Regions from separate parts of the Bradyrhizobium genosp. A genome, predicted to be linked through region 2. Evidence: predicted binding sites of a transcription regulator. Region 2 holds the regulator's gene; each other region holds the start of a gene.
The links. The regulator PhoB, encoded in region 2, activates phosphate uptake and scavenging genes when phosphate is short. The targets are predictions, from matches to a motif close to TGTCATNNANCTGTCAT.

Region 1 (4,638 bases), 2.3 Mb from region 2:
GCAGCCAGATCAGCTCGGGCTCCCACAACAGGCAGATGCCGTGCGGTGAGAACATCGAGGAGTCGAGGAGACGTTCGAAAAGGGCCCACATGTTTGGTTCCCGAGAATTTGCAGGCCGCGGGCGGCCCGCAACATGGCGTCGCTGGCGAATCAATCAAAGGTTTCACTGATTTGGATGGACCCGCCAAGGCCGGGCGATGCCTAGGTTTTATTTCACCGGATATGCACGTTTCCGGGACGACAACGCTGCCTGACACCGCGCCTGCGTGATTCGCAGCTTGCTGGTGCTCGGAGCGCGCGGTAGGAGAAGCCATGACTTCGAAAAGCCTGGCTTGGAAAACCCTGGAAACCGCCCGATGACGACGCCCGTGGCGCTCACCATCGCCGGCTCTGATTCCAGCGGCGGCGCCGGCATTCAGGCCGACCTGAAGACTTTTGCCGCGTTCGGCGTCTACGGCGCGTCCGCGATCACGGCGCTGACGGCGCAGAACACCAAAGGCGTTACCGGCATTCATGCGGTACCCGCCGCGTTCGTCACCGCGCAGATCGATGCGGTGTTCTCCGATCTCGACGTCGGCGCGGTCAAGATCGGCATGGTGGCGCATGCCGAGAGCATCGATGCGATCGCCGCTGCGCTGGCGCGCTGGAAGCCTCGCCATATCGTGCTCGATCCCGTGATGGTCGCGACCTCCGGCGATCGCCTGCTGGCGGCGGAGGCGGTCGAGGCATTACGCACGAAGCTGATGCCGTTGGCGTCGGTGATCACGCCCAATTTACCGGAGGCGGCGGCACTGCTGGACGAACCGCTCGTGCGAAGCGAGGCCGAGATCGAAAGCCAGGGGCGTCGTCTTCTGGGGCTCGGCAGCCGCGCGGTCCTGATCAAGGGCGGGCACGGCGAGGGCACTGAGAGTATCGACTATCTCGTCAGCACCGACAAAACGATCGCGCTTGCCGCGTCGCGCGTCGCGACCCGCAACACCCACGGCACCGGCTGCTCGCTGTCCTCGGCGATTGCCGCGGGCCTCGCCAAGGGCGAGGATCTCGAGACGGCCGTGCGCAACGCCAAGAGCTGGATCAGCGCGGCGATCGCGGCGGCCGAACGCTTCAGTGTCGGACACGGCCACGGGCCGATCCATCATTTCCACAAGTTTTACTGAGGCTGGCCGCGAAACGGCGGCCGTGAGATCGGATTGGCAATATCGGCCCTCAAGGCAGGGTTCCTGCGAGAGCCATCAAGGTGGCAAAGACACCAAGCGGTACAAGGTGCGAAAATTCGCGATGGCGCAGAACGGTCAAAACCGCGGCCGAAATGATTGCCGCGGCTAGCGTCAGGCCAACAATGCGACTGGCAGGGAGCGCAATCAGAACGGCACACACCATCTCCAGTCCGCCGGTAAGGGTGCTCCACCAACGCGGGCAACCCCATCGAATGAAGCTGCTCTGCGTCGCGGGAGTGCCGATCGCGTTATAGAGGCCTGCGCCAAAGAGTCCGGCAATGAGCAGATAGACCGAAACAGCATGGATCATCTCAGGGCAAATCCATCATCATGGGGATGGCTGCCCAAACCATGACTGCCGCCGTGAGGCCGTGAATGCCGAAAGCGCTTCTTGCCGAGCCTTTGGCGGCAAGCACGAGCAGCATGTCGCCGACGGGGATGATGGCTTCAACGAGCAGGATGATGCCGACCCCGCGGCGGACACCCCACGCCATGAATGCCAGTACGGTCAATCCCGACGCGATGTCACGAACGCCCTTGAGGCGAAGCCACCAAACGGTGTTGGCGCCATATTCAGGGAGTGGCAGGCCGAAACTGCGTGTCGCAGTCGTCGGGCTCACGACATATTGGGTACCGATCGCGATAATCGCGAGGGCCACGAGCAGTGCCGTTCCAAGCGGAAGCCAATGCATCACAGTCGATTTTCCTAGCTTGAGTAAAATAATCTAGCATTGCTATATTATATATTCTAGCGTTGTTAGATCGTCAAGCGTCGATAATAAGGACCGACTATCTGCCCGGGAGATCGAAGGTTGGGTATCGCTGAGCGGAAAGACAGGCAGCGGGCTGATCGCGAACGCCGCATCATCGCGGCAGCACGCGTGATCGCGGAGCGCGAGGGATGGAACGCCGTTACGATCCGTCGCCTTGCCGACGAGATCGAACACAGTCAGCCGGTCCTCTATTCGCATTTCGAAAACAGGGATGCGATCGTTACGGCGGTTGCACTCGAGGGTTTCCGAGAGATCACGGCAGATCTTCGGGAAGCGGCAAGTGGATCGACCGGACGAAACGCCATCAAGAATGTCGCGACGGCCTATCTCGCCTTTGCACTCCGCAATCCCGCGCTCTATGAGGCCATGTTCATTCTTCCGACGGATTTGCGCTTCGCTGAAGCTGGGACCAGACCGGAACTACGGGCCGGCTTCGACGCCCTTGCGGCAGTCGTTACGCCGTTTTGCACCGACGTGGGTGCTGCGACCGAGGTTTTCTGGGCAGCCCTGCATGGACTCGCTGAACTCGAACGTTCGGGCCGAATTAGGCTCAGCGCACGTACCGAACGCATCGCATTCATTGTTCGGGCGATCGTCGTTTCCGGAAAATAGCTCGCCTGCTCGCGGATCGCGTCCCGTCTGATATGTGTCGCGCTCCGGCCCGGACTTTTGCGGACAACCCTTGCTCAACCATGTCGCCTGATTGTCGCATGGGGCTGATATTCGCGGAGAGGGCGAGGCAAGGTCTGATTCTTATCTGAGGTGCCTCAAAGGTTCAATCGTCATCCCCCTGTCACGGGATATTGTTACAGGCATGTCGCATGGGAAGTTACGATGTGAGTGACGAAAGCCCTGAAAGGCGCTTTCGCACGTTGTTCATCTCCGACGTTCATCTCGGAGCCCGCGGCTCGCAAGCCGATCTTTTGCTGGACTTTCTGCGCTACCATGACGCCGACACGATCTATCTCGTCGGCGACATCGTCGATGGCTGGGCGCTGAAATCGAGCTGGCACTGGCCGCAATCGCATAACGATCTGGTCCAGAAGCTGCTGCGCAAGGCGCGCAAGGGCGCCAAGATCATCTACGTGCCGGGCAATCACGACGAGTTCCTGCGCAACTATTACGGCACTCATTTCGGCGGCATCGACGTCGTCGAGAACACCGTCCACACCGGCGTGGACGGCAAGCGCTACCTCGTCATCCACGGCGATATCTTCGATCTCGTGGTGCAGAACGCGCGCTGGCTCGCCCATCTCGGCGACAAGGCCTACGACTTCGCGATCCAGATGAATCGCTTCGTCAACTTCTTCCGCCGCATGTTCGGCGTACCGTATTGGTCGCTGTCGCAATGGGCCAAGCAGAAGGTCAAGAACGCCGTGAACTATATCGGTGCGTTCGAGCAGGCGCTCTCGGCCGAGGCACGGCGTCATGACGCCGACGGCGTGATCTGCGGCCACATCCACTACGCCGTGATCCGTGACGAGAACGGCATCCGCTACATGAATTGCGGCGACTGGGTCGAGAGCTGCACCGCGCTCGTCGAGCACGATGACGGCCATTTCGAGATCATCACCTGGGCGGACCATTTGCAGAGGCCGGCGCAAGTCCCGCAGGTGGCAGCAAGAGCTGCTTGATGCGCATCCTGGTCGCGACCGACGCCTGGCACCCGCAAGTCAATGGTGTGGTTCGGACGCTGACCAAGCTCGCTGACGCCGCCAAGGGGCTTAGTGTCGAAGGTTTTGGTGTCGAGTTCACGTTCCTGACACCGCAATCGTTCCGTACCTTTGCGATGCCGAGCTATCGCGACGTGCGGCTCGCCATGCCGCGCCCGGCGCGAATCGCGAAGCTGATCGAGGAAGCGCGGCCCGACAGCATCCATATCGCGACGGAAGGGCCGATCGGCCTGATGGTCCGCCGCTATTGCCGGCAGCGCAAGCTGCCGTTCACGACCAGCTTCCACACCCGCTTTCCCGAATATGTCCGCGCCCGCGTGCCGGTTCCGGGCTCGCTGATCTGGCGGGCGCTGCGCCAATTCCACAGCCCGAGCCGCGCTGTGATGGCGGCTACGCCTGCGCTAGCCCGGGAGCTCGGCGAGCGCGGTTTCGACAATGTCGTGCTGTGGCCGCGCGGCGTCGACACCGATTTGTTCCATCCTCGCGCCGTCGACCTCTGCCTGCCGGCCCCGGTGTTCCTTTCGGTCGGCCGCGTCGCGGTGGAGAAGAATCTCGAGGCGTTCCTCGACATCGATCTGCCCGGCACCAAGGTGATCGTCGGCGACGGCCCGGCGCGCAACGCGCTGGAAGAGGCCTATCCCGACGCGATTTTTCTGGGCGAAAAGCACGGCGAGGAGCTGGCCGACATCTACGCGGCAGCCGACGTCTTCGTGTTTCCGAGCAAGACCGACACGTTCGGCCTGGTCCTGCTCGAGGCGCTGGCGAGCGGCCTGCCGGTCGCGGCCTTCCCGGTGAAGGGTCCCCGCGACGTCATCGGCGACGCGCCGGTCGGCGTGCTGGATCATGATTTGCGCAACGCCTGCTTCGCGGCGCTTGATATCTCCAGGCAGGCTTGCGTCAAATTCGCCTCCAATTACACTTGGGAAGCCTCGGCGAGGGCTTTTGTGGACAGCATCCGCGCGGTCGATGCGGTGC
Region 2 (4,638 bases):
TTCCAGAAGCCGACGCCGTTCCCGATGACGATCTACGAGAATATCGCCTTCGGCATCCGTCTCTATGAGAAGATCTCGAAGTCGGAGATGGACGACCGCGTCGAGAAGGCGCTGCGCGGCGGCGCGCTGTGGAACGAGGTCAAGGACAAGCTCAACGCTTCCGGCCTGTCGCTTTCCGGCGGCCAGCAGCAGCGCCTCTGCATCGCCCGCACCGTCGCGGTGCGGCCCGAGGTGATCCTGTTCGACGAGCCCTGCTCGGCGCTCGATCCGATCTCGACTGCGAAGGTCGAGGAGCTGATCCAGGAGCTGTCCGAGAACTACACGATCGCGATCGTGACCCACAACATGCAGCAGGCGGCCCGCGTCTCCGACAAGACCGCCTTCATGTATCTCGGCGAGCTGATCGAGTTCGACGACACCAGCAAGATCTTCACGTCGCCGACCGACCGACGCACGCAGGATTACATTACCGGCCGGTTCGGCTGAGGAGACTGGATATGGGTTCTGAACATACCGCAAAGGCCTTCGACACCGACCTCCAGGAGCTCACCCGGTCGGTGGCGGAAATGGGCGGCCTCGCCGAGCGCATGATCGTCGATTCCGTCGACGCGCTGATCCGCCGCGACGTCGCGCTCGGCCAGCGCGTCGTCGCCACCGACGCCGACATCGACGCCCTCCAGAAGAAGATTGAGGAGCACGCCGTGCTCACCATCGCCCGCCGCCAGCCGATGGCGGTGGACTTGCGCGAAATCGTCGGCGCCATGCGGGTCGCGACCGATCTCGAGCGCATCGGCGACCTCGCCAAGAACATGGGCAAGCGCGTCGCGGCGCTGGAGACGGATTTCCATCCGCTGAAACTGTTCCGCGGCCTCGAGCACATGACCGACCTCGTGCAGCAGCAGGTCAAGTCGGTGCTGGACGCCTATGCGGCGCATGACCTGCCGGCGGCGATGGCGGTGTGGAAGGGCGACGAGGAAGTCGACGCCATCTGCACCTCGCTGTTCCGCGAGCTCCTCACCTATATGATGGAGGATCCGCGCAACATCTCGTTCTGCATCCATCTGATGTTCTGCGCCAAGAACATCGAGCGGATCGGCGACCACGCCACCAACATTGCCGAGACCGTGTTCTACATGATCGAAGGCCAGGCCATCACCGACAAGCGACCGAAGGGCGACATGACGACGTTCGCCGCGCCGGTCCCGAACACCTGATTTCACGATACCTGAACACGCAAGGAGCCACGACACCATGGGCGCACGCATTATGGTGGTTGAAGACGAGGAAGCTCTGACCGAGCTGCTTCGCTACAACCTCGAAGGCGACGGCTATGACGTCGAGACGGTGATGCGCGGCGACGACGCCGACACCCGCCTCAAGGAGCACATCCCCGATCTGATCGTGCTCGACTGGATGCTGCCGGGACTATCAGGCATCGAGCTGTGCCGGCGGCTTCGTGCGCGGTCCGACACCAAGCAGCTGCCGATCATCATGCTCACCGCGCGCGGCGAGGAGAGCGAGCGGGTGCGGGGCCTTGCGACTGGCGCCGACGATTACATCGTCAAGCCGTTCTCGGTGCCTGAGCTCCTGGCGCGCGTGAAAGGTCTGCTCCGGCGCGCAAGCCCCGAGCGGCTCGCTACCGTGTTGGCTTTCGGCGACATCGAGCTCGACCGCGAAAAGCGCCGCGTGGCGCGCTCCGGCCGGCCGATCGATCTCGGCCCGACAGAATATCGCCTGCTGGAGTTCTTCCTGGAGCACCCCGGCCGCGTGTTCTCGCGCGAGCAGCTGCTCGATAGCGTCTGGGGCCGCGACATCTATATCGACGAGCGCACCGTCGACGTGCATATCGGTCGCCTGCGCAAGCTGCTCAATCTCGGTCGCGAGCAGGACCCGATCCGCACCGTCCGCGGCGCGGGGTATGCGCTCGATGATCGCTTTGCAAAGGCCGAGCAGACGTAGGGCTGGCAGTTTGATTTGAGCTGCGGCCACAGACTCCAATGTCGTCCCGGCCTAGTTGCGCAATTGCGCGCGGGGGGCCGGGACCCATAGCCACAGGTGGACGTGGTGGGCGGGACTTGGAGTGACCCCTTAGCGCAGAAATTGCGTTCTCGGAGAATGGGTCCCGGCCCCCGTGCGCAATTGCGCACTAGGCCGGGACGACACCAAACTTTGTTGACTCGTCGCGCGCTGAACCTCAGCGCGGGCTCGGCTTCGCCGGCGCACGCCGGCGATCCGCTGCCGGCTGATACGCCACCCGCGAGTGCTGGGCGCAATAGGGCAGCCCGGAGAGCGCCTTGCCGCCGCAGAAGAAGAAATCCGGGCTCGAGGGATCGCCGACCGGCCAGTGGCAGGTCGCCTCGTTCAATTCGAGCAGCGACAGCCGCTGGCTCATCGGCACCACGTTGTCGTAGGTGACCGGCTCGGCCTCGACCTCGACCTCGAAGGCCTGCGCCAGCGCGGTATTGCCGCGTGCCATAGGCCTGCTCACCCGCATCATGTGCTGCGCTGGGCGCGCCTTGCGCGGCCGCGGAGCTGCCGAAGACGGACTCTTGGCGCGGCCGGAGAGGCCAAGCCTGTGCACCTTGCCGATCACGGCATTGCGGGTGACATTACCGAGCTCTGCCGCGATCTGGCTGGCCGAAAGTCCGGCCTCCCAGAGCTTTTTCAGTTGCTCGACGCGATCATCCGACCAGGTCAAAACCGTCATTGCACCCTTTCCTTCGCCGGCGCCTGCCATCCTGGGGCCGCACGACGAATGCCTAAGCCTCGAAAAACCCGTGCCGTCAGAATCCCTTAAGGCTCGCCGGGCGCAATGAGACGCCCGAACGTTTACGCCGGTACATGAGGACTTAGAGGATCAGAACCGCTGCACGAGATGTCGTATCTGACAAGCCAAACGCTACAATATGGCGTGACTCACGCGCAAGAGTCCGCCGACTCGCTTCCACATGTTCCGTGGCCAAAACCCCGCAAATCTGGCACCGCAAGACTACGGAATCAGCATTTCGTGGGGCTTTCCGGGCGGCATTGACACCCGTGGTGCCAAGCATAAGATAGTCGTGCGTGCCGCCCTTAAAAGGCGGCACGTTTCGTTTTCCGGACCAATGATGCGCTGCGCAACGCACGTTCAGGCCGTCCGAAACATCCAAAGAGATCATCATGGCTAACAGCGCAGCACCGCATTTGCTCCCCGTTTTCGCCAGGGCCGACATTGGTTTTGAGCGTGGTGAAGGCGTCTGGTTGATCGCAACCAATGGCGATCGCTATCTCGATTTCACGTCGGGCGTGGCGGTGAACGCGCTCGGCCATGCCCATCCCGCGCTGGTCAAGGCGCTGCAGGAGCAGGCGACCAAGCTCTGGCACATGTCGAACCTGTTCCAGAGTCCGGACGGCGAGAAGCTCGCGAACCGGCTCTGCAACGAGAGTTTTGCCGACTTCGTATTCTTCTGCAATTCCGGCGCCGAAGCGCTGGAGGGTGTGATCAAGCTGGTCCGCCATCATCACTTCTCCAAGGGTCATCCGGAGCGCTACCGCATCATCACCTTCGAAGGCGCTTTCCACGGCCGCACGCTGGCAACGCTGGCTGCGACGGGATCTGCAAAATATCTCGAAGGCTTTGGTCCGCCGATGGATGGCTTCGACCAGATTCCGCATGGCGACATCGAGGCCGTGAAGAAGGCGATCGGTCCGCAGACCGCCGGTATCCTGATCGAGCCGATCCAGGGCGAGGGTGGCGTGCGTTCGGCGACGCCTTCTTTCCTGCGGGCGTTGCGCCAGCTCTGCGACGAGAAGGGCCTGCTGCTCGCCTTCGACGAGGTGCAGACCGGTATGGGCCGCACCGGCGATCTCTTCGCTCATCGGCGCACCGGCGTCACGCCTGACGTGATGTCACTGGCGAAGGCGCTCGGCGGGGGCTTCCCGATCGGCGCGGTGCTGGCGACTGCGGATGCGGCCTCCGGCATGGGGCCCGGCTCGCACGGCTCCACCTTCGGCGGCAACCCGCTGGCGATCTCGGCTGCGAACGCGGTGCTCGACGTCATGCTCGAGCCCGGCTTCTTCGACCACGTGCAGAAGATGTCGCTGCTGCTCAAGCAGAAGCTCGCTTCCGTGATCGACCGCCATCCCGATGTCGTCAGTGAAGTTCGCGGCGAGGGGCTCTTGATCGGCATCAAGGCCGTGGTGCCGTCGGGTGACCTGGTTACGGCGCTGCGCAACGAAAAACTGCTCACCGTCGGTGCCGGCGACAATGTCGTGCGCTTCCTGCCGCCCTTGATCGTGACCGAGGCGGAGATCGAGGACAGCATCGGCCGGCTCGAACGCGCCTGCACTGCGCTGTCCGGTAACAAGCGGGCGGCAAGCTGATGAGCAAGACGCCAAAACACTTCCTGGATATCAGCGAGCTCCCGCTGTCGGAGCTCAAGAACATGCTCGCGGCCTCCTCCGCCATGAAGGCGAAGCAGAAGGCGCATCAGCCGGTCAGGCCGCTCGAAGGCAAGACGCTGGCGATGATCTTTGAGCGCCCGTCGACCCGCACGCGGGTGTCGTTCGATGTCGCCATGCGCCAGCTCGGCGGCGAGCCCATCATGCTCACCGGCGCCGAGATGCAGCTCGGCCGCGGCGAAACCATTGCCGATACCG
Region 3 (4,638 bases), 200 kb from region 2:
GCAAATCTCGCCCGCAGCATCTCCAGAATCGGCCAGCGCCGCTCCGCATCCAGCCGCCCCGTCAGCGTCATGTGGAAGCGGAATTCTTCCATGACGTAAGGATAGCCCCAGAGGTCGAGATATTCACGCTGCCGCTCGCTGAGCTTTTCGGGTCTTCGCCGCGCGCGGTCTTCCGCCGTCAGGGGCCGACGAAATGAATCGAAATCGCGAGCGCAGTCGGCCGCCAGTTGCCGGAGTGCGTCGATTGGCTCGGCCGGGATGACGGCAATGAAGCCGCTGATGGTATCGACCACCGGCTGGATCACCGGCATCGGCCGCGCCTTTTCGGCGAATGTCGCGCAGGCCGCTACGAGCTCGGCCTCGGTCCTGCCGGGCGCCAGCGCCATCGGCGCCTTCAGCGTGCCGTGAAAGCCGTATTTGCGGGGATCGGCGGTAATGTCGCGCCAGTCCGGCGCGACATGCAGGGCGTCCTGCGGAAACGAAATCTCGTCGCCCGTATAGGCATCATAGCCAAGCAACCCGGCGCCGAAGCGGGACAGCGCATGGTCGGCGCCGGCGGCAAAATAGATCGCGTAGCGGGGAAAACCTGTCATTGCCTGAGCGTAACCAATTTATGCCGCGACGACAGTCTCGCGCGGCATCACCGCAGTGCCGAGCAGCCGCGTCGCATCGGTGAGATGCGCGAGCTTGCCGGCGGCGATCACTGCGACCAGCCGCGGCCGCTGCGGCGTGCTGTCGTCGACCAGCAGGATGTCGGCGCGATGGCCTGCGGCGAGCGTGCCGCGATCGGTGAGGCCTGTCGCTTGCGCCGGTGCTAACGAGATCAGCTTCCAGGCCTCCGTCAGCGGCAGCACGCCGTCTGCGGCAAGGCGGAAGGCGGCGAGCAGCGGCGCCGGATAGTAATAGTCGGATGCCAGCACCGAGCAGAGCCCCTTCGCGATCATGTCCGAGGCCCTGGTCCAGCCGGTGTGGCTGCCGCCGCGCACGACGTTCGGCGCGCCGTAGACGATGGCGTCGCCATGATCTGCGGCTTCGCGTGCCGTCTCCTCGTTGATCGGGAACTCGGCGAGCCTCACGCCCAGGGCACGAAAGCCCTGGCGCATCGCCGGGGTGGCATCGTCATGCGACAGCATCCGCACCTCGGCCGCACGAGCCGCCGCGGCGAGCCGGGTGATCGAAGCCGGAACATCGGCGGCGCGCGAGACAATATGCGCGACGAGCTTGTCGAACGCCTCGCTCGACAGTCCGGTGCGCTCCACCATGCGGTTGCGCTTGCGCGGATTGGAGATGTCGGCGACGACGCCGTCCATGTGGTCGTTGAAGGCGAACAGGTCGACGCGCCCCTCGGCGAGCCATTGGCCGATCTCGGCCTCGGCATCGAGATTGTAGGTCTCGTGCCGCAGGTGAAAGCGGGTGTCGGCGGCGAAGTGCGGACGCTGCCGCTCGATCGCCTCGAGCAGGCGCCTTGCATTGTCGCCGCTGCGCAGGCCCGGCTCCCACGACCAGGTCGTGGCGTGGAACACCGTGGTGATGCCGTTGCCGATGACCTGGCGATCGGTGTCGGCAAGCGCGACGTCGATCGGGAAATCGACGCCGGCGCGCGGCATCATCTGTCGCTCGAAGGCATCGCCGTGCAGATCGACGATGCCCGGCAGTACCAGCAGGTTGCGCGCATCGATCGCCAGCCGCGCGCGGCCGCGAGACGCATCGATCTGCGCGATGTCGGTTCCCGATACTGCAAGGGAGGTTTCGGCGAGCTCGGAGCCGATCAGGGCCCGGCCACCTTCGATGAAAATGTCTGTCACGCGACCGCGCTTCGTTTGCTGGCAGAGGAATGTGCCCCTGCTTCGTATGCCGTCAGGAAATCTTCAATTGCGAGCTTGCGGAAATCGGGCAGTGCCGCACGCAATTTGTCGTGATCCCAGTCCCACCATGCCAGCCTGGCGAGCCGTCCGGCAACCTCTTCCGAGAACCGCCGCCGCACGATGCGCGCCGGATTGCCGGCGACGATGGTCGGTTGGACCGAAGGCACCTTGGCCATGCTGCATCCTAGAATTTCGGGGGCGGGCGCTCGTCATCGAGTGGCTTGATGACAATGTCATGACAGCACGATGACGGGGGTGGGGTGTGTAGGATCGCCGCACTGCGATGTGCATGTCACACAAGTGTCAAGTGCCGGCGCTAGCGGTGGCCTCCAGCTACTCTGGAGCCCTGCATGCTGGTGGTGGAAGGTCTGACGTGCCGCTTCGGCGCAAAAGCCGCGGTGGACGACGCTTCGTTTCAAATCTCCCCCGGCGGCTTCGTCGGTGTGATCGGGCGCTCCGGCGCCGGCAAGTCGACCCTGCTGCGAACCATCAACCGCCTGGTGACGCCGACGCAGGGCCGCATCATGTTCGACGGCCTCGACGTTACGGCGCTGCGCGGCAAAGAGCTGCGGCAGTGGCGGGCGCGATCTGCGATGATCTTCCAGCAGTTCAACCTGGTCGGCCGGCTCGACGTGCTGACCAACGTGTTGATGGGACGTCTGGCCACGATGCCGGCCTGGCGCTCGCTCACGCAGACCTGGCCCGAACACGACAAGGCGCTGGCGATGTCGGCGCTGGAACAGTTCGACATTGCCTCGCTCGCCGCCCAGCGCGCCGACCAGCTCTCCGGCGGCCAGCAGCAGCGCGTCGCGATTGCCAGGGCGCTGGTGCAGCAGCCCGACATTATCCTCGCCGACGAGCCGATCGCATCGCTCGATCCGCGCAACACCAAGATCGTCATGGATGCGCTTCTGCGCATCAACAAGCATTTTGGCATCACCGTGCTCTGCAATCTTCATTCGCTCGACCTGGCGCGCAGCTATTGCGACCGCCTGATCGGCATGGCGCAGGGCCGCGTGGTGTTCGACGGCGCGCCGTCCGCGCTGACCGACCTTGTCGCACGTGAGCTCTACGATCTCGAAGCCGCCGACGTCATGGGCGGCACGCCTGCGCCGGCACCCGAGGGTGTTCCGGCACTCGGTACCGCCGCGGCCGCTTGAGCCGCGCCGCATCCTCGATTGCCAGTTTTTGCGTCCACAGACCCCAACCGATGAAGAGGGTATCATGATCACTCGCAGATTAATTCTCGCAGGCGCCGCCGCGCTCACCTTCGCCGGATCCGCTTCCGCCGAAGACTGGAAGTCGAAGTATCCGGAGATCACCTTCGCCGTGATCCCGGCCGAGAACGGCTCGGGCGTCACCGAGCGTTATGGTCCCTTCATCAATTATCTGTCGAAGGAGCTCGGCGTGAAGGTGACACTGCGTGTCGCCAACGACTACGCGGCTGTCATCGAGGGCCAGCGCGCCGGCAACATCCACATCGGCTATTACGGCCCGGCCTCGTTCGCGCGCGCCCGCCTGACCGGCGTCAAGACCGACGCGTTCGTCATCGACGTCAATGCCGACGGCTCGAAGGGCTACTACTCGGTGTTCTACGTACTGGCGAAGTCACCGTACCAGAAGATCGAAGACCTCAAGGGCAAGAACCTCGGGCTTGTCGATCCGAACTCGACCTCGGGCAACAACATGCCCCGCTTCAAGCTGAACGCAATGGGCATCGATCCCGACGCCTACTTCTCCAAGGTGGTCTTCACCGGCAGCCACGAGAATGCTGTGCTGGCGCTGGCCCAGGGCACCGTCGACGTCGCCGCCAACTGGTGGAACGCCGACGACGATTCCAACCTGACCCGCATGCTCAACAAGGGCATGGTGAAGTCGACCGACGGCACCGTGATGAAGAAGGAAGACTTCCGGATCATCGTGAAGTCCGACCTCATCATCAATTCGCCCTACGCCTATCTCAGCGATCTGCCCGACGACATGAAGGCCGCGATCAAGAAGGCCTTCCTCGATGCGGCGCAGAAAGACCCCGAGGCGTTCAAGAAGCTCTCCGACGGCAAGAACAAGCCGTGGGAGCCGATCGCCAACGACGACTACAACAAGACCATCGAGCTGATAAAGTTCGTCGACGCTCTGCGCAAGAAGGCGACCTGACCTCGTCAGGACGACGTACTGGAGCCGGGTCGCTGGACCCGGCTCTTTTTCTTGATGGACTATCGAAGACATGACCCTCGCCGTTTCGATCCTTCCCGAGCCGCAGCTTGCGGCGCTGAACATCGCTTACCGCAAGGCAGTCGCGCGCAAGCGTTTGCGGCTTCTGGCAGGCGCCGCGCTGTTCATCGCCGCGCTAATCGTGGCCTCGATCGGCGCCGAGGTTAACCTGCGCACCTTCTTCACTTATTTCGGCAATTTCATCAGCTATTTCGACCGCATCCTCACGCTCGACAGCGGCCAGCGGGTTTGGACCAATGTCGGCGAGTGGTTCTGGGGCTGGCACAAATGGCTGAAGCTACTCGGCGAGACGCTGCTCATCAGCTATGTCGGCACGCTGACCGGCGCGGTCCTTGCCTTCGCGCTCAATTTCTTCGCCGCTGAAAACACCTCGCCCGCGCCCTGGCTGCGCTTCACGGTGCGGCGCCTGCTCGAGTTCGCCCGCACGGTGCCCGGCATCGTCTTTGCGCTGATCTTCGTGATCGCCTTCGGCCTGGGGCCGATGGCTGGCGTGCTCGCAATCGCGATCCACTCCACCGGCGCGCTCGGAAAGCTGTTCTCG

Region 1: the regulator PhoB is predicted to act here: its motif matches at 2,771-2,787, upstream of ACP2YP_RS27145 (UDP-2,3-diacylglucosamine diphosphatase).
Region 3: the regulator PhoB is predicted to act here: its motif matches at 2,090-2,106, upstream of phnC (phosphonate ABC transporter ATP-binding protein).

What each region holds. Positions count from the first base shown of each region.
Region 1 is NZ_CP188196.1:5,792,951-5,797,588, reverse strand. It holds gene ACP2YP_RS27170 (PAS domain S-box protein) at 1-91, opposite strand, end outside; gene thiD (bifunctional hydroxymethylpyrimidine kinase/phosphomethylpyrimidine kinase) at 357-1,157, shown strand; gene ACP2YP_RS27160 (DoxX family protein) at 1,207-1,527, opposite strand; gene ACP2YP_RS27155 (DUF4267 domain-containing protein) at 1,529-1,909, opposite strand; gene ACP2YP_RS27150 (TetR/AcrR family transcriptional regulator) at 2,030-2,602, shown strand; gene ACP2YP_RS27145 (UDP-2,3-diacylglucosamine diphosphatase) at 2,812-3,624, shown strand; gene ACP2YP_RS27140 (glycosyltransferase family 4 protein) at 3,624-4,638, shown strand, end outside.
Region 2 is NZ_CP188196.1:8,123,500-8,128,137, reverse strand. It holds gene pstB (phosphate ABC transporter ATP-binding protein PstB) at 1-486, shown strand, start outside; gene phoU (phosphate signaling complex protein PhoU) at 498-1,214, shown strand; gene phoB (phosphate regulon transcriptional regulator PhoB) at 1,252-1,959, shown strand; gene ACP2YP_RS38110 (GcrA family cell cycle regulator) at 2,195-2,707, opposite strand; gene ACP2YP_RS38105 (aspartate aminotransferase family protein) at 3,160-4,362, shown strand; gene argF (ornithine carbamoyltransferase) at 4,362-4,638, shown strand, end outside.
Region 3 is NZ_CP188196.1:7,920,512-7,925,149, reverse strand. It holds gene ACP2YP_RS37145 (DUF1045 domain-containing protein) at 1-593, opposite strand, end outside; gene ACP2YP_RS37140 (alpha-D-ribose 1-methylphosphonate 5-triphosphate diphosphatase) at 612-1,805, opposite strand; partial or broken gene ACP2YP_RS37135 (chloramphenicol acetyltransferase) at 1,802-2,014, opposite strand; gene phnC (phosphonate ABC transporter ATP-binding protein) at 2,216-3,025, shown strand; gene phnD (phosphonate ABC transporter substrate-binding protein) at 3,090-4,019, shown strand; gene phnE (phosphonate ABC transporter, permease protein PhnE) at 4,090-4,638, shown strand, end outside.